Regions from separate parts of the Paenibacillus sp. genome, predicted to be linked through region 2. Evidence: riboswitches for the same ligand, from Rfam matches in the RefSeq annotation. Region 2 holds a riboswitch; each other region holds the start of a gene.

Region 1 (8,008 bases), on a different contig from region 2:
GCTCGTGCAGCTGATCGCCGCGGGCGACATTCCGGATTTGGCGGCGGGCCGTAGAATCGTGCGCGACTCGTTCGGCGTGGCGGAGTATGCGCCGGAGGACTTGGATGCGTGGGCGGCCGCGTACGAGCGGTTCGTGCGCGTGACGAAGCTGGAAGCGTAGGTTTCGGGTTTGCGGGAGTGCATCTAGTGCTTACAGAAGAGCAACGAAGGAGGAGGTAAGCCATGCTGGTGGCGGAGCGATTGCAGCGCATCGTCGAGCTTGTGAACGAGCGGAAGAGCATCCGCGTGACCGAGCTGAGCGAATTGTTCGCCGTGACGGAAGAGACGATTCGCCGCGATCTGGATAAGCTGGAGTCGGAGGGGAAACTTGCCCGGACGCACGGCGGCGCGATCAGCTTGGCGGAATCCGATACGGAAGTGCCTTATTACGAGCGGGAGGTCGTTCGCAAGGAGGAGAAGCGGCGCATCGCGGAGGAAGCGGTCAAGCTGATCCGCCCGAAGGACCGCATTCTGCTCGACGCGAGCTCCACCGCTTGGTACATGGCGAAACTCATTCCCGACATACCGCTCACGGTGCTGACGAATTCGATCAAAGTAGCGATCGAGCTGGCCGGCAAGGAGAAGGTCGAGGTCATCTCGACCGGCGGCATCGTGTCGCCGGGGTCGCTCTCCTACGTCGGTCCGCTCGCGGAGCGCTCGCTGGAGTCGTACCACGTCGACCGGCTGTTCCTCTCCTGCAAGGGAGCGCGTCTCGACCGCGGACTGAGCGAGTCGAACGAACTGCAGGCGCTTGTCAAGCGGCGTATGATCGAGGCGGCCGACGAAGTCGTGCTGCTCGCCGACTACTCCAAGTTCGGCGTGCAGGCGTTCACGCATGTCGCCGGCTGGGACCGCGTCGCGCGCGTCGTGACGGACGAGAAAACCGGCCAAGGCGACGTGGCGCGGCTGCGGGAGATGGGCATCGACGTCGTGCAGTTAAAGGGTTAGAGGGTTAATGTTTCGCCTTCGTAACGATATATGAGCTTACCTATTTAGGACCCTAACGTTCTTCCTGCGTTGGGGTCTTCTTGCTGCATAGCCGCAGCGGGACGTACGGGTATTTCGGGCCGAAGGACGGATCGACAATGCGTTCGGGTACGGAGACAATAGAGGAAAGGAGGCGGACGGGTGGTGCTGCAATTGGGGGAGGCTGTTCATCTGCGTTATGCTTCGGTGCGAACCGTCGCGGCCGCGCGGATCATCATCATCTTGATCGCGCTTGCGGCTGTGGCGGTCGGGTGCGAGGAAGCGCCGTCGAATGTCGAGGACGCGGGATGGACGCTGCCCGCCTTCGAGGGCGTCATCGCCGTCAAAGTGACGGACGAACGAACGGGCACGGTGGTCAGGCGCATCGACGATCCGGCTGCCATCGAGCAGCTGCTGGGCGGGCTTCGCCAAGCGGAGCCGTCGGGGATCGACGACCCGGAGATGTCCGGCAGGTTGCTGCGCGTGACCTTGACCGGGGCGGAAGGGGTGCGTACGTTCACGGTGAACGATTTGCGAGAGACGGACGCAGCGCGATACAGCGGGAAGGTGTATATCGAGGGGGAGGACGGCCGGACTCGGGCGTGGACGGTCAAGAGCGCTTGGATCGCGGAGTTGTGCGGCGAATTTCGACCGAACGATCCTCCGCTGCTGTATCTTTCGATAGCGAACGAAAGCGGCAGCGTCTCCGTCTGGGCCAACCGGCGCATCCGCACGGCGTCGGCGCCCATCGCCGTCGAATCGACGCTGCAGGTCGCCGGGTTGACCAAGGACGCTTCGGCGCCGGCGTACCGGATCGAGTGGAGCGACGCGCAGCGGTTCGTTGTTCGATTCGAGGAGCTGGGCGAAGGCGCAGCGGTCCGATTTCGGTTGGACGGTTTGATGACGGCCGATGGGGAAACGTTCGCGAACGCGGACCAGCCCCGCCGCAACGAGGTATTGTTGATCGGCCGGCCGGCGCATAGCCGTGCGCTGTGGTTCGATGAGGCCGGACGCCTCTTCCGGGCCGTTCGGTCGGAGCCGGCCGCGCTGGTGCAGCCGTTCGAGACGGAGGACGGGCCGGCGCTGCTGGCATACCATCTCGACGGAAGCCAGACGGCGATCGACTTGCGCAGCGGGGAGCGCCGCGCCTTCCAAATTGGAGCGTGGCCGGACGCAGCGGAGCCGTTCGGCAACGATTACGGCTCCGACGTGCTGTTCTCCGACCGCATGCACGGGAGCGCGACCTTCGCGGTGCACGGCAACCGCACGCTGTACCGCGTCGAGCCGTTCGGAGGCGAGACGGTCAAGCTGTACGAATCGCCGGTCCCGATTCGCTCGGTCGCATCATCGCCGGACGGGCGTCGCGTCGCGCTGCTCGTGTCGGCAGACGGTGGTTCCGGCGGCGCTCTGACCGCGGAGGCGGATGCGCTCGTGCTGAGCGCGTCCGGCGAGACGCTGCGTCGCATTCCCCGCGTCACGTTCGGCGGGCATAGCGACGGCTTCCTGTTCGTGCTGCCGATGCGATGGGCAAACGACAACACGATCGCCGTACGCCGCTACGACGGGGAGTCGGACGTCGCTTGGATCGACGCGAACAAGGGAACCGTGCGGCTCGAACGCCGTCCTGCGCTGCCCGAAGCCGCAAGGTCGCTGCTGGAGGAAGCCGTCGGCTGGCCGGCCGAAATTATAAAGACGGCGCCGCTGGACGGCGGACAGGTCGCGGTATGGACGCATGAGGGGAGCTGGCTCGTCGATGCCGGGCGGCGGAGGGCTGTTTGGCTTGGGCCGGGCGAGGCGCTGCCGTGGACCGGCGGGACTGCGTTCGTCGTGTGGGAATCCGTGCCGGACGTTCGGACGTACGACATCGGCATGCCGATGCCTTGATCGATGAGGCGGCGAAGCCGGGAAGGAACGATCGTTCCAGCCGGCAAGGGGAGCTCAAAGCCGTTTCGACCGGCGGCACGGCATCGTGCCGCCGGGCTCGCTTTCCTGCGTCCCCGCTCGCCGATTGCTCCGGCCCTCCGAATGGATTATGATGTTTGGCAAATGTGGTCCAATCGTTGTTTTGCGTGCACAATCAAATTTCTATCCAGATCATGCATGATCCTTGGGTCGATGTTCGAATACACATAGTTTCCGATTTTCTGTACCGTCTCTCTTCCTTCTTGAAGTTCTTCCGCGAGATGAGTCAGCGACTCCAACAGAGCATGCATAACGGACACATCATGCGCCCCATACAGTCTGAGTTGGTAAAAGGTCTTATATAAGAAGTCCTCGAACGTAAAGTAAGGAATTTCGAGAATGTATCCCTTCCCTCTCACAATCCAGCAGCTGCCCTTCCATGACCCAAGCTTGGCAAGCAAAATCCCAAGAGCTCTAATGCAGTAGATCGCCGTATTAGGGTCATTAATCCCGGGAGAAATCGCCCGCAAACCCGTTTCTATTATTTTTTCCATAACGAAGGCGATGTCTTGCTCGTTTGACCTTACTGGAGAAACCTTCACTGCGTTCGCTAATTTTTTTTGAAATTCCTCGGATAAAGTAGAGTGCCCGCGAATTTCCATTAAGGGCGCTCTTTTTCGTATGTATTGGCCAACCTTGGGAATAAGGAGAATCTTTAACTCTTTATAGCCTTTTCTTTTTATTGCTCTCTCCAACGCCAAGAAATCCACAAAGTTCAGATATCCCTCCTTCTCCGAATATATAGTCAAACATTCAGCCGCTGGCGTCGAGGAAGTGAGTTCGGATTCCCCGAGGGTACCGACGGTTTTAAACGCATGAATCAATGTAACGGCTTTTTCCGAAACAATTTGAATCAAAGTATTAACCCTAATGAACTTAGACACCTGGTGAATAAAATAAACGAAAAACAGCAGGCAGATCAATGCGAACAAGACAGCGACCGAAGCATCGACGTCTTTCGGAAGCGGCAGGCCTTTTTGTTTTGCCCGCCTGGTTGGTCCTCCCTCCAGAAGGGGGATCGGCGTCCCGGGGGCGGGTGCGTATGCGCTGGAGGATGATGATGGGAAGGAGGTACGCAAAAGAAGGGAGGGGTGGTGACAAAAGAAAGGTAGGAGGTACACATCATGGCGGGGCACAGGCGGGCGCAGGCACGCTGAAGACGGGTTATGGGAAGGGAGTACGCAAAAGAAGGGAGGGGTGGTGACAAAAGAAAGGTAGGGGGTACACATCATGGCGGGGCACAGGCGGGCGCAGGTGCGTTGGCGGCGCGTTATGGGAAGGAGGTACGCAAAAGAAAGGAGGGGTGGTGACAAAAGAAAGGTAGGAGGTACACATCATGGCGGGGCACAGGCGGGCGAGGCGCGCTGGAGACGGGTTATGGGAAGGGAGTACGCAAAAGAGGAGAGGGGTGGTGACAAAAGAAAGGTAGGAGGTACACATCATGGCGGGGCACAGGCAGGCGCAGGTGCGCTGGCGGCGGGTTATGGGAAGGAGGTACGCAAAAGAAAGAGGGGATGGTTACAAAAGAAGGGTAGGAGGTACACATCATGGCGGGGCACAGGCGGGCGCAGGCGGTTGCAGGCGCGTTGTCGCGGATGATGGGAAGGGAGTACGAGTACGCAAACAATTACAAAAATTGGCGCGTGTCGAATCGTGTTGATATATGTTGAAAATTGGCTGAATCGCATCTATAATGAGGGCACTGCACTATAGACGAAACGGCAAACCTTGCGAAAGCAAGCGGCGCAAAGCTATGGGCCTACGGAAACCGAGTTTCTACGGCCGCCAAGCTCCCGAACGGTAGATGCGAGCGGCACTCCCATCCTCCTTTTTGCGCCTGCGTGTTCACCGACAACGTGCGAAAGAGGAGGTTCTACCATGAACACGCAAAATTCCGGGGACTTTACTTCGTACCTGGCCGGCAAATATAGATCGCTGCGCAATGAGCTCCGCCATTACCCTGGCGCGTTGTTCTCCTACGTGGAAAAAGACGGACGTCACGTGTATACGCGGGCCGACGGCGGCATGATCCACGATGCGAACCTGCGTCCGGAAGATATTATAGGAAAAGACGCCGCATTTTTGGAAGCGTTACCATATAATCGGGAGCGATTCGCTTCGGCCTGGGCGGGGGCGAGGACGGAGTACGAAGCCGAAGTCGAGGGACGCTGGGTCTGGACGTCGCTGCGGCCGATCGAGCGGGGCGGCGCCGTCGTCGAAGTCGTCGGGTACGCGGCCGACGTGACGAAGCGGAAAACGGTGGAGCGGGAGCTCGCCGTCAGCGAAACGAAATACCGTATCATCGCGGAGAACGCGACGGACCTGATTAAAATTTTCGGAGGCGATGGGACGATCGTTTACGCCTCCCCTTCGCATCTGACGGTCTTGGGCTATGCTCCCGAAGAGGTGGAGGGCACGAACGGATTGACATTCGCTCACCCCGACTACGTGGGTGTCATCATCGATACGATCCGCAAGCTGAACGAAGAGCGCCGGTCGATTACCGTGCAGCTTCGTTTCGTGCACAAGAACGGCTCCGCCGTTTGGCTGGAGAGCAAACTGACGCCGGTGATCGAACGGGGAACGGTCGTGTCCATCATCGCCGTTTCGCGGGATATCACCGAACGGGTGCGCTTGGAAGAGCGGATGCGGGCGATGGCGTACGAGGATCCGATTACGGGTCTCGGCAATCGCCGCCGCTTCGAGGAGCGGCTCCCGACGCTGCTGAGCGAACAGATAGGCCGGCGGACGGCGCTGTACTTTTTCGACATGGACCGATTCAAAATCGTGAACGATTCGCTCGGTCACGACGTCGGCGACTTGCTGCTGAAGCAAGTGGCGAATCGAATCAAAGCGATGTTCGACGGGACGGAACATCTCGGGTTCCGCATGGGCGGCGACGAATTCGCCGTCGCCGCGCTCGGCATCGCGGATCGAGATGATGCCGCCGCCCGCGCCGCGGCGATCATGAACGCGTTCCGGGTTCCGTTCACGATCGGCGGCATGGAAATCAACGTCACGACGAGCATCGGGGTAGCGGTATATCCAGACGACGCGCAGGATCTGCAAACGCTCGTAAGAGCGGCCGACCAAGCGATGTACTGCGCGAAGGAGCAGGGGAAGAACACGTACGTCTTCTACAAGAATCGCGTCGCCGAGGACCGGAGGACGGGGCTGCAGGCGGAGAACGAGCTCCGGAAGGCGCTTAGAGCGCGGGAGCTGTATTTGGAATATCAACCGCGCATCGACATGCGCACCGGCCGTCTCGTCGGCGTCGAAGCGCTCCTCCGCTGGCGCCATCCGGAGAAAGGCGTCGTGCCGCCGTCCGATTTCATTCCGCTGGCGGAGGAGAGCGGCCTGATCGTGCCGATCGGGGAATGGGTGCTGAAGGAGGCGTGCGCGCAAAACCGGCGCTGGCAAACGGACGGCTTCCCGCCGATCGTCGTCTCCGTCAACTTGTCTCCGAAGCAATTCGCGTCCGCGGGGCTCGTCGAGACGGTCGAACAGGCGCTGCGCAGCTCCGGGCTGGAAGCGAAGTGGCTGGAGCTGGAAATTACGGAGAGCATGATGATGAAGAACGTCGAGGCGGGCGTCCGGCTGCTCGGCGAGCTGAAAGCGCTCGGGGCGAGCGTGTCGCTCGACGATTTCGGCACGGGGTATTCTTCGCTGAGCCTGCTGAAAAATTTCCCGCTCGATTCGATCAAAATCGATCGCAGCTTTATTCAAGACATTCCGTTCGGCATTCGGGACGCGGCGATTTCTTCGTCGATCATCGCGATGGGGAAGCATCTCGGGCTGAAGGTCGTCGCCGAAGGAGTCGAAACCGGCGAGCAGCTGCGGTTTCTGCTTGGCGCGGGCTGCCACGAATATCAAGGCTTCTTGTACAGCAAACCGGTCCCGGCGGCGCGCATTGACGCGATGCTCGGAGAAGCGCCGGGAAGACAATGGAACTAGCCGCCGGCTGCACCCGCCCGGAACCGTCCAGGTGCCGGGCGCACAGCCGATCGCGCCGTTAAAAAATGCTTTACGCTATTCAACATGTCTGATAAGCTGATAAGCAGAGAGTTTTATTTTCCCCGGAAGGTGGAACGGTCCCATGAAAGTGTCTTTATTCATCACCTGTTTAAGCGATGCGGTATACCCGCGCGTCGGCGAAGCGATGGTCCGGCTGCTCGCGCGGTACGGCGTCGCCGTCGAATTCCCGAAAACGCAAACGTGCTGCGGTCAGCCGGCGTTCAACAGCGGCTACTGGGACGAAGCGCGCGCTTCGGCGAAAACGCTTTTAGAGTCGTTCGACGACAGCGATTTCGTCATTTCGCCGTCGGGCTCGTGCACCGGCATGATTCACCACTACTATCCGAAGTTGTTCGAGAACGATCCGGTCATGCTGGAGAAGGCGAAGGCGCTCGTCGCGAAAACGTACGAATTCACGCAGTTCCTCGTGCAGGTGCTCGGGGTCGAAGACGTCGGCGCGACGTTCCCGCACAAGGTGACGTACCACCCGTCTTGCCACGGCAGCCGGCTGCTCGGCATTAAAGCGGAGCCGAGCAAGCTGATGGAGAACGTGCGGGGCATGGAAATCGTGCCGTTGCCATACGCGGAAGACTGCTGCGGCTTCGGCGGCACGTTCGCGGTCAAAATGTGCGACATCTCCGGCGCGATGGTGTCCGAGAAGACGGATCACGTGCTCGAAACCGAAGCCGAAGTGCTCGTCGGCCTCGACATGGGGTGCCTCATGAACATCGCCGGCAACCTGCGTTACCGCGGCAAGCCGGTCCGGGTTATGCATTTGGCGGAGCTACTTTACGAGGGGGTGTCGGCCGTTGAGCAGCGTTAATCACGGAAGCGGTCTCGCGACGGTCAAAGAACGCGCGGGCGTCGCGCTGAACGACGAGTTTTTGCGCAATGCGGTGAAGTTTACGACGGAGCGGCTTCGGAACGGCAAGAAAACCGCGTCCGCGGAGCACGGCAACTGGGACGATTGGCGAGAGCGCGGGCGGCAAATCCGGCTTCATACGATCGCGCACCTGGATTACTACCT
Region 2 (8,008 bases):
CTGCGTGGGGACGCGCACCGAAACCCCGTGAATCCGCGATGCGAGACCCGGTAGAACGTCGGCCAATGCCGAACTCAATCCTGTAGAGGTAGGGATAATCGACTGCGTGCACGCGCGCGCCCTTCGCAAATCTTTATGCGGATTGTCCACATGTTTTTGGTCCGACGTCAGCGCATGGACGGTCGTGACCCAGCCGCTCTGCACCCCGAAAGCGTCGTCGATGACCTTCAAAATCGGCGCCACGCAGTTCGTCGTGCAGGACGCTGCCGACAACAATGAATGCTGGGATGGATCGTAACTTCGGTCGTTGACGCCCATGACGATCGTGCGATCCATCCGTTGGCCCGGCGCCGTAATGATGACCTTCCTTGCCCCGGCCGCCAGATGTCCGCCAGCTCCCTCCCGGCGATTGAATTTGCCGGTCGCGTCAATCGCCAGCTCGACGCCTGCGTTCGCCCACGGAATGTTTTCCGGCTCCCGTTCGCCTACGACGTCGATCCACGTATCGTTAATGCGCAGCCGTCCTTCCGACACTTCGAACTCCGCATCCCAGGTGCCGTGCACTGTGTCGTATTTGAGCAAGTGAGCGATCGTTTCCGGCGGATACATGCAATTGATCGCTTTCAACTGCCGCGTCAGCCGCCCATGCATAAACATGCTGCGGATAAGCAGGCGGCCGATTCGCCCCATCCCGCTAATGCCAATCCCCATGGAAAAAACCTCCTTCTCTTTTATAGAAATAATAGCACACCTTTCCGTTTGTGACGTATTATATATTATTAATTGGACATATAAAACATTTTAATTGCGCATTAAACAGATATTATTGTGTTTTATTATGTTAAAAGACCTCCGTCCTCGCCCTAATCAGGCGAAACGGAGGTCTTCTGCGCACGACCATTATTGAGTTTGAAGGATCAGGATCCCGTTTTCATATCCATATCTTGCCGTTACATACGTTTCCGGGTCAAGGCCCGTGATCGCCGTAACCTCGATCTCGATGCTGCGATCCCGATCCATCGCCGATACCATGCTGTACGAGGCGTTCGGTACGCCAAGCACGCTCTTGACGGAACCGCTGGAGGAAATTCCTTCGGCATGCCAACGCATTACGGTCACATCCGGCCGGCTCATATGCAGCCCGGGGAAATGAATCACAAGCTCCTCCGCCCCATCGCCGTCCAGGTCGACTGCCCGAGGGGATCCCCATTCTTCGAAAACGAACCAGCGTTCTTGCGCGGCGTCGAAGTAGTAATACGCTAATCGGCCCGGTCCGTTGGCGGCCAATTCGACGGCGCCATGCACCGCGGACGTCGCTCCTTGTTCGTAGCTCTTGTAATCCAACTTGAAGAGCGCTCCCGTCTGTTCGCGTAGTTCGTCTTCGATGCTTGCCGAGAAACAAGCATTCGGGTACCGGTATGCCGCGTCTTTATGGTTCAACAGTACGACCCGTTCGTAATCGGCCCCGCATAATTCGCTTTCAGGCACTTTATACACATCCAGAACGACAGCATCCCCGTCGATCGAACCGAACGGCACGGTTTGCGTGTGCACCCAGCCCGCTTCCGCCCCTGAATTCACGAGGGGGATCCTTTCGACCGGCTCGAATTGGAGTTGTACGGACTCGGGGAATCGATAATCCGCCGTCTCCTCTCGATCGTTCCCTCGCTCGGATCGCTCGCTCCGTTCCCCACCGCAAGCGGCAAGCAGAAGACCGAAGACGGAACAAGCGATGAACAGCGCGTTAAGGAGTCTCTTTGGCGCGATCATGCAGCCCCTCTTTCGCGGTCGGAGCCGCCGCGGCCCGCCGGTCGTTACACGGAAAACAGAGGACGCGATGATTTTCGATCAGCACGCCGTCCAGGAACCCCTCTTTGCAATAGACCGGCTTCTCGCACTCGACGCATGCACCGATCAACTCCTGCATAACGACGCCCCGCTTTCTCAAGGATTCTTATATCGATTATATTACGATCCCCTTGAGGCGGTCGATACAACGCCGCTATAGTTCCAGCTTCGCCGCCTTCTCCTTAATATAATCGGCGGTACGAAGCGCGAGCGCCATGACCGTTTCCGTCGGATTCCCCGCGCCGGAAGTGACGAAGATGCTCGCATCGCACACGAACAGGTTAGGAATGTCATGGGATTGACCATATGAATTTACGACGGAAGCGCTTGGGTCGTCTCCCATCCGGCAGCCCCCCATTAAGTGCGCCGAATCCGATACGACGAACTCCACCTGCCCCTCTTCCGCCTCGAGAATTTCTTTCATTTTGTTCACCGCGTGGCGAATGAGACGTTTATCGTTCTCCCCGTAGCTGAACGTCACTTTCGCTCTTGGCAGCCCGTGCTCGTCCTTGTCCTGCGACAACGTCACTCGGTTTTCCGGATTCGGAAGCACCTCCCCGACCATAGTGACCCGTCCGTAATGGTTGTAATCCAGCATCGTCCGCCGCAGCTGTTCTCCCCACAACCATCCGCCTTCATGCTGCGCGATCGAGGTGGCGAACGAGACGGGGCGCGAGCCATGGGCGTGCAGCGTATACCCGCGGACGAAGTCGTTGTTCGGATCGGTGCGGTAAAAATCCTGCGTCGTCGCCAGCACCGGAGTGCCCTTATACAGGCGGATCTCCTTCTCGAACCAAGCGTACACGTCGTAGCTGCTGTGGGTCATGATCGCTCTCCCGACCCAGCCGCTGCTGTTGGCCAGTCCGTCCGGAAACTGCGGGGTAGCGGAATTCAGCAGCAAACGCGGAGTTTCGATCACGAAGGCGGATACGATCACCAGTTTGGCACGCTGCGTGTACGAATTTCCCTTATGTACGAAAGTAACGCCTTTCGCTCTTCCGTCCTTGCCCATGTCGATCCCCGTCACCATGCACTCGTGCAGCAGCTCCGCCCCCGCCTTAAGCGCTTTGGGAATATGGACGATCAAGGAGCTGTACTTGGAATTCGGCATGCAGCCTTGATTGCAGAAGCCCCGGTTAATGCAGGGCGGACGTCCCTCGAACGGCGCCGACAAAATGGCGAGAGGCGCTACGCTGGATCGGATGCCGAGTTTCTCGCAGCCGTTGCGGAACATGTACGCGTTCGGGCTGAGCGGCTCCCGTTCGGGGTACGGGTACGGACCGTGAAACTCTCCCCAAGGAAAATGTTTCGGACCGGATACGGCGATGTCGTTTTCAATGCGATCGTAGTAAGGTTCCAAATCCCAATAATTGATAGGCCAATCGTCGGCTACGCCGTCTATCGTGCGGGCGTTGAAATCCGCGTTATGGAAGCGCAGCGCCACCCCTGTCCAGTGGAGGCTTCCGCCGCCTACCCCGCGGCCGGACGTGTTGTGTCCCAGCTTCAACGGATCGCTGCCGTCGACGATTCGCGTATCCTGCCATCCCAAACTTTTCATCGAAAGCTCGTCGCTGGCGAAGTCGTCCTGCGGGTCGTATAAAGGGCCCGCTTCCAGAAGCACTACCTTCATTCCGGCTTCCGCGAGCTCCTTCGCCAGAATGCCGCCCGCGGTGCCGGCACCGACGATGACGACGTCGACTTCCTCGTTCGCATATCTTCGCTCCAGCATCAGCATCACTCTTTACTCGTTTTAGTAGGTTGCGCTTCCCATGGATCCAGAACACCAATTTCGGCGCGCACGTAACCGCGGGGGTACGCCGGACCGCCGTAGCCGATTTCCGACCACACGTAGGGATGAGAATAATAAGCCTCTACGGCGAGGTTGAGCCATTTTTGGAACAGCGCCGATTGAGGGACGCTCTGCCACACATGCTCCGGTTCGCCGCGGCCTTCGCTGATTTCCTTCAGCATCGCGATCTGCTCTTGGAGCGGGAGGTTCGGGAACGAATCGCCGAAACGCGCCTGCGTCGCTTGTTCTAACGCGGACAACCCGGACCGAACGAGCTCCCGCGCCGGGGGAAGTCCCTTCTTACGTTCGCTTTCGCCGATGCTGTCGGCGAGCGTTCGATCCATGTGCTCCACGACGAACTGCACGATCTCTTCGCGGGATTCGTCGACGAGCCGCCCGACGATGGCGGCAAGCCGCCGACCCTCCTCCGGAGTCAGAAACCGGAAGCTCCGCTTCGGTTCCAAGCGGCGCCGAACGATGCTGCGGGTATGCGGATCCCAGTGATCCTGTTCCTCTAACACATTGTAATCTCGATAATGGGAAACGACGGGCAGCTGCTTCTTCACTCGGTCAGCCTCCTTCTACCACATAACGCCGACCAGGCCAAAGACGGCGAGGGCGGCGAAAATCATCGGCAGCACGACCGGAGGGCCGATCATAAAGTTGCGCAGCTCGTAACCGCCGACCCGTCGGCCTACGCCGCGCCAGTGAAAATATACGCCTATTACGCCGATCAGCGCTCCTAACACGAGCAGCGCGAGAAACAAATTCAGAGACCAAGCGGACCGATAAAAGGCGAGCAGAACGCCGCTGACGAACAGCAGCGGGGAAATGATCACAGGAGCCCACATCGATTTGCCTCGAAAATTTTGTCTGTAATGGTAGAGCGTCACTTGAATGCCCACCAACAGGTATGCCAAACCGACGAACAAAATGATGACTCGGTTCAGGTTCCATACCGTCCAATTCATAGATCCATCCTCCTGAGCGTACGCAGGTACGAAAACATTCGGTCGCTGGTAGTATACCCCATGGAAAATTTTTTATTTCCGAGGTCGACTGAAGACCGAAACGGAGCAAGGCCGCCGGCGACACGCCGGCAGCCGGTTATTATTTTACGAGCAGGCAGATTCCCGCTGCGAGACAATACGCAGCGAACAGCAGTTCCCAAACGAGCGATCGCCTTTTCATCGGATGTCCTCCGGAACCTGCGCGGAACGCAAGACAGGCGCGCGAACGATCTTGTTCTCGTTGTCAGGGAACGCCGCCTCGCGCATTGCGTAGTCATATATCATCGCGATTCACGCTCCCCGGTTTATAACAGCATACGGCGCCGTCTTCACTGTGGGCACGGCGTCTGTAACCTTGCTGCGCGACTCGGGACATGGACCCACGTTGCGAATCGCGATCCATTTTCAACTTTACGCTTTCGCCTTTTCGAAACCATTGCTATAATTCTTAATAACATCAATTTCTACACGATAATGGCAAACCTGGTGAAAACCAGCGACGCAAAGCTATAGGGGCTACAGTGTACAACTACGCCAGCCAGCTGCCGAAAGTGGGTTCTATTCGACTCCCTTTGGTAAGGGAGTTTTTTATTTTGACGATGAAAGGACCGTTCAAATGCCGAAAGCTCTGCTCGTCGACGACTCCGCCTTTATGCGCATGATGATCAAAGACGTCTTGACTCAGGAAGGGTTTGACATTACGGAAGCTGAAAACGGGGTCGAAGCCGTTGCGTTATGTAAACTTATTGACTTTGACTTTATTACGTTGGATATTACCATGCCGGATATGGACGGGATCGCCGCGCTCGAGGAGATTAGACACGTAAACTCGAGGGCTTACATCGTCATGATGTCCGCGATGGGGCAGCAATTTTTCATCAAGAAGGCTTTGACTTGCGGGGCGAACGACTTTTTGATCAAACCTTTCACGAAGGAAACTCTTCGGTCCTACGTGCGGAAGGTACAATTTCCATAATCGGACGAGCAGCCCCGCCCAAACGAAAAAACAGCCTTAGTACGGCCGAGAACGCCGGACTAAGGCTGCGAGGTTTGGGAGGCGGCGCGATTATCCGCGCGAAGCTTGGATCGCCGCGGTCTCTTCCTCGTTCGGGCCGTAAATGCCGGGAGCGACGAGACCGGCTTGCCGCATGAGAATCGTCATTTGGCCGCGGTGGTGAATTTGGTGGCGGACGAGCGTCGTCAACACGCCGGCGTACGTCGTGTCGATGAAGCCGAATAACTGCAGCTTCTCCGCAAGCTTCTCATCGCTCCACTGCTCCTTCAGCGCCTTCGCGGCGGACGCGCTTAACTGACGATACGCCTCCGCGATGTCGGCGGCTCGAGTCGGCGTCGGCTGCCGATAATCCGGTCCTTCGAGCGTAACTCCGCTCGCGCCCAGGAACGCGCCGATCGAGCCGGCCAGATGCCAGCCCAGGTCGCCCAGCGTTCTCGGCTGCTTGTCCGATACCGCCTGCGAGAGCGAATCGTCCGTCAACGTCTCCAACACTTGCAGCGTGAATCTCTCTTCCCGGCTCCAGTCCGTCAAAAACTCTTGAATCGTTCGATACATGATTCCATCTCCCTAACGTTAGTCGCATACAAAATATACCACTTGTCCGAAGACGGCCGCAACGTCCGCGAGACCCATCTCCGCCGTCGTTTCCGGCTCAAGCCGGATCATTCCCATTTGAACGTGCGGCTCGCGACGAGGAACGCGCCGACGAGCCAAGCGCAGAGCACCGCCGTCGGGACCCACAGCTCGGCGATTCCCGCCCCCGCGTTCATGACCCCGCGAATCGCGTCGGACAGATGCGTAATCGGGAGCGACGCGACGATCGGCTGAAGCCATTCCGGCATGTTGCGCACCGGGAAGAAGACATTGCCGAGAAACATAAGCGGGAACGAGATCAGACCGGCAATCGGTCCGGCGCTTTCCGGCGTTTTGGCGAGCCCCGCGATAATAAACCCGATCGACATAAACACGAGCGTTCCGATCACGATATAGAACAAGGCAAGCGCCCACGAGCCTTTCATCTGCGTGCCGAACGCGAGGAAGGCGACGAGCAGCACGATGACCGCTTGCATGCCGTTCAGCAGAAGCCGCGCCGTAATTTGCCCCGCGAGGAACGTGCCCGCCTTCAGCGTCGTGCTCTGCATGCGGCGAAGCACGCCGCGCTCGCGCCAAGACGAAATTTGCCCTGCGACGCCGTTCAAGTTGCTGGACATGATCATCATCGCGATTATGCCGGGAACGAGAAAGTCGATATACCGCAAATCGAGCGATTCCACCGGCTTCGGCGCCGCCCGCACTGCCGGAACGTACCCCGTCATCTCCTTGCTGATGCCGTCGACGACGGAGGAGACATACTGCACGGCGAGCTCCGACGCCGCCATGTTTTGTTCATCGTAATACACTTCAATTTCGGCCGGCTGCCCGCTCGCGACCGCCGCGCCGTACCCCTCGGGCACGACGACGACGAGCTGCAGGTCGCCGTTCCGAAGCCGTTCCAACGCTTCCCCTTCCGCTTCGGCCGCCGCCAGCCCGAGCGGTTTCGCCGCGAGCAGCCGTTCGATCGTTCCGGACGACGCATCCGTTCGGTCGCGGTCGACGACGGCGCCCGCAAGATTCACTTGATTGCCGTTCCCGAGAAACGAGCCGAGCGCGAGCATGAGCAAAATCGGGAAAAAGAGCGAGAAAAACAACACCTGCCGGTTGCGGGAAAACAGCTTCAGCTGAGCTCGCGTCAACTGCCAATACGCTTTCATGACTCTCGCAAGCTCCTTCCGGTCATTTGGATAAACACGTCTTCCAGCGTCGCCTGCCGGGTGCTGAGGTCCGTCAAGCGGAGCCCGTGCTCGTCCGCTTGCAGGACGAAATCGGTCAGCGACCCTTGCAAATCGTCGGTATACAGCGCGAAGCCGTCCTTCCGTTCGTCCACCTGCTTCACGAATCGCACCGAGCGCATGAACGCGCGGAGCGGCTCCTGCCGGTCCGGCGGCAGCGTTTCGAATCCGGGGACGCGGAACTCGATCGTTTTGTCGGCGGACAAGCTGCGGACGAGGGAATCCGGCGTGTCGAGCGCGATCACCTTCCCTTGATCCATCAGGCAAATCCGGTCGCACAGCACATGAGCTTCGTCCATGTAATGCGTCGACAGCACGATCGTTTTCCCTCGTTCCTTGAGCCGCAAAATGATGTCCCACAGCGTCCGCCGCGCCTGCGGGTCGAGTCCGGTCGTCGGCTCGTCCAAAAACACGACGAGCGGATCGTTCACGAGCGCCAGCGCGATCGCGAGCCGCTGCTTTTGGCCGCCCGACAAATGCTTGACGCGGCCGTTCAGCTTTTCGGTCAACGCGACAC
Region 3 (8,008 bases), on a different contig from region 2:
AAGTGCCGGTCATTCCGTTCAGGCAATACTGCTCTTCTCCATCACGGCAGTGGACGCACTCCCTGCAGGAGTCGACCATGCAGCCTACCCCTACGCGATCGCCGACGGCAAACTTGGTCACTTCCGAACCGACCTGGGCGACGATTCCGGCGATCTCGTGCCCCGGCACGAGGGGGTATTGCACCGGGCCCCAGTCGCCGCGAGCGGTATGGATGTCGGAGTGGCAAATACCGGCGTATTTAATCTCAATGAGGACGTCGTACGGTTGTAGGTCTCTGCGCTCGATTACGGTCTGTTCGAACGGGCCATGAGCGTTGAAAACGGCGCGAGCATTGGCAGTAATCATATTGATCCCCCTGTGAATGAAATTTCAAATAACGAACCCTAAATGAATAAACAAAAGTGATTGTCTATTCAACTAATGTCTATTATATAATTAGACCATCGGCAATCAATGGTTAAAACAACGCGATTTGTTGATATTTCAACGTAAGAAGCAAAAGTGTCGATTATCTCGATACGAAGAGTTGATTGTCTGCTGCCTTGACATCGCGAACAGGAGCCCTGCGCATATTGCACAGGGCCCCTTAAAGAACCGTCTAATCCGACTCAACAAGATTCACGAGCAATCGGAGAACCTCTAGCTTTCGTTCGCGGGCGATCCATAGGGCTTCGGCTTCTTGCGTACTGATCAACCGGAAACGCGCTCGCTCGCCGGGACGCATCTGGGCAATGACAGGAAGGTCCACGGACGCCACCTGCGCGATCCTAGGGTAGCCTCCCGTCGTCTGGCGATCCGCCATAAGCACGATCGGCCGACCGTCAGGAGGCACCTGCACAGTGCCCATCGTGACCGCTTCCGAGAGCATATCCGTCCTAGACTCTAAGTGTATAGGCGGTCCACTGAACCGTGCACCCATACGATCCGATTCAGCCAGCATCACGAACGGCTGCAGCAAGAATCGGTCCCGGCTTTCGCCAGTGAATCGCTCCCACTCGCATCCTTGCATGACGCGCACTTCGGCAGCGCCATTCCCGAGCTTCGCCATGCCCGGAGTTCTCCATTCGGCACCGAGAAACCAGGCTCCGGCATGGTAACGGTCTATGTCGCCCTTCTCCTCCGGGTTCGTGCGCCGCCGCGGCATGTTCGAAACGATCTCCAACCGATCTCCTGCCCGCAGCGTTCTTCCCTCTAAGCCGCCGAAGCCGTTGCGCACAGCCGTCGAACGGCTTCCCAGCACCTGCGGAACCGAGATTCCGCCGCGGAACGCAACGACTGTGTGGTAACCTTCCGACGCCGTCCCGAACGTGATCGTGCATCCCTTCGGAATCGTTACCGGCCTCCACATCGGCAGAGGATCGCCGTCGACGCGCGCATGCATGTCCGCTCCGCATACCGCCGCAACGACTTCTTCCTCCGTCACCATTTCAGCTCCCGATAGAGTCATTTCCAATGCGGCCGCATCGTCGGGATTGCCTACCAGGATGTTGGCTAACCGCAGCGACAATTCGTCGACCGCCCCGCCGACGGAGACCCCGAACCGCTGCCACCCCGTTCTTCCTCGATCCTGCACTGTAGTGAACAGACCAGGCTTCATGATCGTCAATGTCAATTACATGCCCCCGCTTCCATCCCCATGAGAGACTGGTTTGAAATAAACCGTGTCCCCTGCAGTCAAAACACTCGGAGGCGTCCGATCCGGTTGAAACAGCGGCAGCGGCGTGCGCCCGATCAAACGCCACCCGCCGGGCGATGCGAACGGATATACGCCCGTCTGGCTTCCGGCGATTCCGACGCTTCCTGCCGGGACGCGTTCTCGCGGAGTCGACAGGCGCGGCGCCGATATGCGCTCGGACATCCCGCCGAGATACGGAAACCCGGGCATAAAACCGATCATATACACCTTATACGACCGTGACGTGTGGATGCTTACGACGTCCTCGGCGGAAAGTTGATTGCGCTCGGCTACGAACGGCAAATCCGGTCCGCACTCCGAGCAGTAACAGACGGGAATTTCCACCGCGTTCTCGGTAAGCGCGCCTGCGCCTGCACCTGCGACAGCCGCCGCTCGAGCGCGGACGCGCTCCGAGCGCTCCTCTAACCACCGCACCACTTGCGACTGCGCATCTCTTACCTTCCAACTCGTTTTAACGACAGCGATCGGATCGTAATATACGGCCGCCGCTCCATAAGACGGGACCGCTTCTACAAAACCGGGAAACGGTTGTTCCTCCAGAATGCGCGTGAATTCTAACACCTTACGATGCGTATCCGGATCGATGCCGCCTCCGTAATGGACAATGAACGCCCGCTCCCCCAATGGAACGATCCTCACACCATTTTCCAATCCCTATGCCCCCTTCCATGCCCCGCAGGAGCTTTTAGACAGGCGCCCAAGCCGTCAGCAAATCGCCTCTCGGACGTTCCGCGACGCTTCTCCACGACCCGGACGCGATTTCCGGGAAGCTCTTCGGGTCTTGCCTTACATATAAATAAACCCAGCCTTCGCGATTTCCGTCGATATCGACGACGCGCACGCGCTCATATTCGTTGCGGAGGTCTCCCGGTCCGTAAAATTGCTCCAATCGGTCCAACGCCGGCAGACCGGCTTCGCGGATGATCATCCATTCGCCGACGATCATGCCGTCAGCGCGGCTCTCGGACAGCATGAGCGCGGGATACGGTCCGACATTGTACAGCTTCCCTCGGATCGCGCCAGGTTCGGCAGCTAACAAATAAGGAGCGATAATATGATGGTTGGCTTCCCCTGTTAACAACGTGCCATATACAAAAAGGCTAATCATGGCCAAAACCCCTCTCGTAAAGTTGTCCTTGGGCCGACAAGGCCGTCAGGCCTCCGTCGCATTGCGGCGTTCATTCGGAAGCAGCAAAGCCAACACGCCTAGCAAAGGAAGGTACGCGCACAGCCGCATAACGAATTCAATGCCTCTCGCATCGGCCGCCCAACCGAGCACGGCCGAGCCGAGACCTCCGAGACCGAACGCCAGACCGAAAAACAATCCGGAAATGAGTCCGACATTCCCCGGAATCATCTCTTGCGCATAGACGACGATAATCGAAAACGCCGACGACATCACGAACCCCGCGCAAATGACAAGCACGCCGGAAGCGAACAAATTTGCGTACGGCATCAACAGACAAAACGGCGCCGCCCCGAAAATAGATAGGAAAATGACGTTCCGGCGGCCGAACCGGTCCGCAATCGGCCCTCCGACCAGCATCCCGATCGCCGACGCGAACAAAAACGCAAACAGCAGCAACTGCGCATGCGCGATCGGCAAACCGAAGCGATGAATCAAATAAAACGAATAGTAGCTAGTAATGCTGGAAACATATACATACTTGGAAAAAAGCAAAAATACGAGGATCGCGACCGTCCAAGCGATCTGGCGCCGAGATAATGCCGCGGAGCGGCTTGCGCGCTGCGCCCCGCGCTTGGCATGCATCGTCATGTGATTGCGATACCAGCTTGCCACGTACATCTGGATCACGATGCAGGCCGATGCCGCTATCGAAAACCAGATGACGCCGAACTGCCCCAATGGGACGAACACCACCGCCGTCATTATCGGTCCTAGGGAGGTACCGATCGTGCCGCCGACTTGAAATATCGACTGCGCGAGTCCTCGCCTGTTCCCGGCGGCCATATAAGCGACCCGGGAAGACTCCGGGTGAAAGACGGCGGATCCGATGCCGATGGCGATCACGGCGAGCAAAATGACGCCGAAGCTCGACGCCAAGGATAGAGTAACGATACCGGTCAACGTGAAGACGACCCCGATCGGCAATACATTTGGCCGGGGATGCGCATCCGCCGCTTTCCCGACCACCGGTTGCAGCAATGCGGCGGTCGTGCTCATGCAGAAGGCGATCAGCCCGATCTGCTTATACGTCAGTTGCAGAGATTCTTTCAAAATCGGAAATAGCGCCGAAACGGTCGACTGCATCGCATCGTTCAATAAATGTACGATACTGATGGCGATCAGAATCGGAAAAGCGGTCGGCGTTACGGCAGGCATCGATTTCGTTTGAATGCCGGACATTCGTTTGCGATCTTCCTCCTCTCATAAAGTCTTTTTTAAAGCGAAAATTGGTTCCCCTGCATCCCCCCTTTCCCAAAAAAAGCGCGCAAAAAGCCCCCATCCAGCTTACGAGACATAGAAAGATAGACGGAGGCTTCCGTCGTATTCGGCAACTGGCTGGCATCGCGGTCTTTAGGCAAATCCGCATTAGCCCCTGTAGCTTTGCGTCGCCACTTTTCAGTGGGTTTGCTATTGTCGTACGAAGTATGAAATTGTCAAAAAAGGCAATATTGTGTATGTGATATACACTATACTAAGATATTAAATCATTTTCAATAGAGAATTAATATAACGTTTTGTAAATTGCCCAATCTCCGCGAGCCAAGGGGATCGCAAGTCCGACGTTCATGAGCCGGTCGCCGCCGGTAAGCATGGCCAAACAAAAAGACAGGAGCATCCTGTTTCGCTCCTGTCCTTGCATTCTCCGCCACATCGAATTTGTCGCAGTTCTATTGCGGGTGCCCGTATTCTTAAAATACGCTCCCGCCGAAGAGGAATCGGTATTCCCAATGCCTGCCCTCAAAGGAGTCTACCCGGACGCCGCCGGCATCTTCGGAGTACGTATGAAGCACTTTGCCGTTCCCGATGTAGATTCCGTCGTGCGTGATCCGTTGGCTGCTTTTGTTGATCCCGCTATAATTTGATGCCCTTGATCCTTTGTACGACATGAAGAACATGATGTCCCCCGGCTTCAATTGTCTCCAGTCGGACGTTGTTTTTCCGATTCTACGTACGTAATCCCCCTGTGTTCGGGAGTTTGAAGGCAGCGTGATTCCTGCCCCGTCAATATAGGCTTGTCTAACAAAATCGGAACAGTCGAACGTCCTTGTGTTACTGCGGCTCGAGCCGAATTCATAGGGCGTCCCCAAATACTTCATGCCGGCGTCGATGACATTCCTTACAGCTGCGTTAGTCGCCGGTGCCGGCGCTGTCGGGGCCGGGGTTGCCGGGGCGGGGGTTGTCGGTGCCGGGGTTCCCGCATTTGCATTATTCCCCGTAATATTTACGTATTTGCTCGAAGAAGATACGTACCCGACTCGGCCGTTCGCATCCCGCACTTTCAACCAGTAGCGGTTGACGTTCTCGAGAATTTGAAGCCTTTCCCCTTCTCTTGCGTATCGGATTTTGTCCCCCTGCACCGACGGCCTCTCGCGCAGCGTCACGGATCGTTTGACTTCGGCAACCGCTGCATTGGCATTCGAGGAGGGTGGATTTGTCGCCGGTGCCGGCGCTGTTTTAATATCTACGTATTTACTTGAAGAAGATACGTACCCGACCCGGCCGTTCGCATCCCTTACTTTCAACCAATACCGATTGACGTTCTCGAGAACATCGAGTCTTTCCCCTTGTCTTGCGTACCGGATTTTGTCCCCTTGTACCGACGGCCTCTCGCGCAGTGTCACCGTTCGTTTGACTTCGGCCACCGCTGCGTTGGCATTCGTCGTATGCAGCATTCCGACGGATGACCCTTCTTCCGATGCCATTTGGTTCGTAGTCGCCCCGTCATTCGTAACGGGATGAACGACTACATGATTGTCTTGTACGGAGTACCGAATCTCCCGCTGGAAGAGCTCCGAAAGTGCGGAAACGGGGACATGCGGTTTCCCGTTGATCAGCACCGGACGGCCTGATAGCTGAACCGGCTTTTCATCGATTTCCGCACGCGATTGATTCATGGCGATTTCGAAAATGACATCGGTATCCCCAATGCTAAGTACTTGCGCATTCGGGTTCCAGTTCGTACGATACCCGATCGCTTCCGACAAGTCCTGGATCGGGACATATTCATTGTTAACTAATGGGATGCGGCCGCTGTCTTCCGATGCAAGTGGAAGCTGCTGTCCTCCCCCTCCCCTTTCCGCACTTTGGATTTCCATATTGTCATTGGTATTGCCATTGCAAGCTGTCTGCAGGAGTAATGCCGCCATTAGCAGGCTTAACACATAACAGCGCATATCTTTGCGCATCAACTTCTACCCCTTTGTCAATTGGTTTTAGGGATAGGTTGAGTAAATAATGCAAAACTATGCAACATTTCCACGAATACACTCCTAAGAAAAAGGAGTACCCGATTCGTCGCGGGTACTCCATCCTCGATCACAATATAGATTCCGAAAAACCTACCCTTATATTGCCTAAAACGGACAAACTTTCCTTAGGATATCTGGTTTGCGTCGCTCGATCGACGGCGATCAAACCAAACTTTTGGTCATAACCGAGCTGCCATTCGAAGTTATCCAATAAGGACCAATGCATATATCCGATGACGCGAATGCCCTCTTCCACGCATTCGTGGACACCCTTCAACGCCCGCTTGATGAACTCTACGCGGTCCGCATCTTGATCGGTCGATATACCGTTCTCCGTAATCATAATCGGTTTATCCCAATGCTTCGATACGAATCGCAGCACGCCGGCCAACGCTTCCGGGTAATACTCGTAGCCCATTTTCGTTTTCCTGGCGGCCGGATCCAATGGAACAACGCCGTTCGGGCCATGGATTTTCCGGGAATAATTTTGGACTCCTAAGAAGTCGTCCTCTTGAAGATAAGGCAGGTAATGAAGGAAGTCGTCATGCTGCTCCGCTTTCACAAATTCCTCCCCGCCCGGAAGCGCCTGATGGTCATACAGCGAGAACGTAATGCCGACCTTGATATGGGGCTGCGCTTCTTTAATCGCTTGCCGCGCTCGCACATGGCATTTCATGATGAGCAGATCGCCATCGTCCGTTCGGTGAGATAGAAACGGATGGACCATCCTCGGGTCCATGCCGAACGACTGGCCCAGTGCCCTGTAGTACGTCTCCATCTTTACTTTCATATCCATATTCAGACCAACCTGAATGTCCCCGTCGGCAGCCGAATCCGCCTTGTCCTCTTTCGCCCCCGTCATCCTTTTCATAATTTTGGCGATTTGCTTCCCCATATTCGCTTCATTGATGGTACAAACGTAAGGAATGAGGCCGCCCAGCTCCGACACGACGAATGTACAGTAATTGGCGAAATATTCCGCTGTCGCTTCGCTCTCCCAACCGCCTTCTGCGATCAACCATTTCGGCGAGGAGAAATGATGCAAAGTCACTATAGGCGTTACGCTCAAGCGATGGCAAAATTCAAGAACGTCTCGATAATGCTCGATTTCCTCCCGGTCAAAGTACCCTTTGGAGGGTTCGATTCTAGCCCACTCGATAGAAAACCTGTATGCATTGAGGCCCGCATCCGCCAATAGTTGGATATCCTCCCGAAAGCGGCGGTAATGATCGACAGCATCCAATGATGGCTCTTTGAACGTAGTGCCAGGGAGGTGTTCCATCAGCCAAAAATCGCTGTTTACATTATTCCCTTCTACTTGATGCGCGGCGGTAGCGGCCCCGATCAAAAAATCGTCATGAAACTTCACTGAAACTCCTCCTTCATCGGCAATTAATTACTTTCCGCTCCCGGTAATCCGCTGTCGCTTCCTTATAATAGGGAGTGGGAACAGGACCTTGCAAAATCGGGTCCCCGACTTGTTCGAGCCAATCCCATAGCAATCCGTTCAATTCCGAATAAGCCTCTGCATACGCCGGGGTCGTCCGCGACGTTATGAAACTCGTTCGGATCTTTCGTTAGATCGAACAACTGAACGACAGGCATTTTGTCTTTATATTCCGGCTTGGCGAGGTTAACCGGCGCTTCGACCTTCCGAGTCGGCCAAAAATTGCGGATCAGCTTATAACGTTCCGTCCGAACGGAACGGCAAATAATTCGCGAACAGAGCGCCATGCCGGCTAATCCGTCGATATTCGGCGTATGAACGTATCCACTCCATAGCACCCAGGTCGTCTCACGGGAGCACACCTACATTTTACTGGTTTACCAGCGCTGTCTTGCTTTGCTTATAGCTGAAATCCGGAATGGACGTC

Evidence for each region. Region 2 has a riboswitch for cyclic di-GMP ahead of VE009_RS23955 (response regulator). Riboswitches for the same ligand answer to the same signal wherever they lie in the genome.
Region 1: another riboswitch for cyclic di-GMP. It lies ahead of VE009_RS14490 (putative bifunctional diguanylate cyclase/phosphodiesterase); the one in region 2 lies ahead of VE009_RS23955 (response regulator).
Region 3: another riboswitch for cyclic di-GMP. It lies ahead of VE009_RS14180 (MFS transporter); the one in region 2 lies ahead of VE009_RS23955 (response regulator).

The regions. Positions count from the first base shown of each region.
Region 1 is NZ_DASQNA010000027.1:31,350-39,357, forward strand. It holds gene rhaB (rhamnulokinase) at 1-160, shown strand, start outside; gene VE009_RS14475 (DeoR/GlpR family DNA-binding transcription regulator) at 223-987, shown strand; gene VE009_RS14480 (hypothetical protein) at 1,168-2,889, shown strand; gene VE009_RS14485 (DUF2254 family protein) at 3,036-4,199, opposite strand; cyclic di-GMP riboswitch class I at 4,678-4,765, shown strand; gene VE009_RS14490 (putative bifunctional diguanylate cyclase/phosphodiesterase) at 4,846-6,921, shown strand; gene VE009_RS14495 ((Fe-S)-binding protein) at 7,064-7,804, shown strand; gene VE009_RS14500 (LutB/LldF family L-lactate oxidation iron-sulfur protein) at 7,791-8,008, shown strand, end outside.
Region 2 is NZ_DASQNA010000041.1:391,566-399,573, forward strand. It holds gene gap (type I glyceraldehyde-3-phosphate dehydrogenase) at 1-711, opposite strand, end outside; gene VE009_RS23930 (hypothetical protein) at 901-1,770, opposite strand; gene VE009_RS23935 (hypothetical protein) at 1,745-1,927, opposite strand; gene VE009_RS23940 (GMC family oxidoreductase) at 2,003-3,577, opposite strand; gene VE009_RS23945 (gluconate 2-dehydrogenase subunit 3 family protein) at 3,583-4,203, opposite strand; gene VE009_RS23950 (hypothetical protein) at 4,219-4,608, opposite strand; cyclic di-GMP riboswitch class I at 5,114-5,197, shown strand; gene VE009_RS23955 (response regulator) at 5,264-5,623, shown strand; gene VE009_RS23960 (DinB family protein) at 5,714-6,217, opposite strand; gene VE009_RS23965 (ABC transporter permease) at 6,325-7,413, opposite strand; gene VE009_RS23970 (ABC transporter ATP-binding protein) at 7,410-8,008, opposite strand, start outside.
Region 3 is NZ_DASQNA010000025.1:376,718-384,725, forward strand. It holds gene VE009_RS14160 (NAD(P)-dependent alcohol dehydrogenase) at 1-346, opposite strand, end outside; gene VE009_RS14165 (biotin-dependent carboxyltransferase family protein) at 600-1,613, opposite strand; gene pxpB (5-oxoprolinase subunit PxpB) at 1,614-2,348, opposite strand; gene VE009_RS14175 (gamma-glutamylcyclotransferase family protein) at 2,383-2,805, opposite strand; gene VE009_RS14180 (MFS transporter) at 2,851-4,065, opposite strand; cyclic di-GMP riboswitch class I at 4,210-4,305, opposite strand; gene VE009_RS14185 (SH3 domain-containing protein) at 4,575-6,071, opposite strand; gene VE009_RS14190 (glycoside hydrolase family 1 protein) at 6,202-7,503, opposite strand; gene uidA (beta-glucuronidase) at 7,951-8,008, opposite strand, start outside.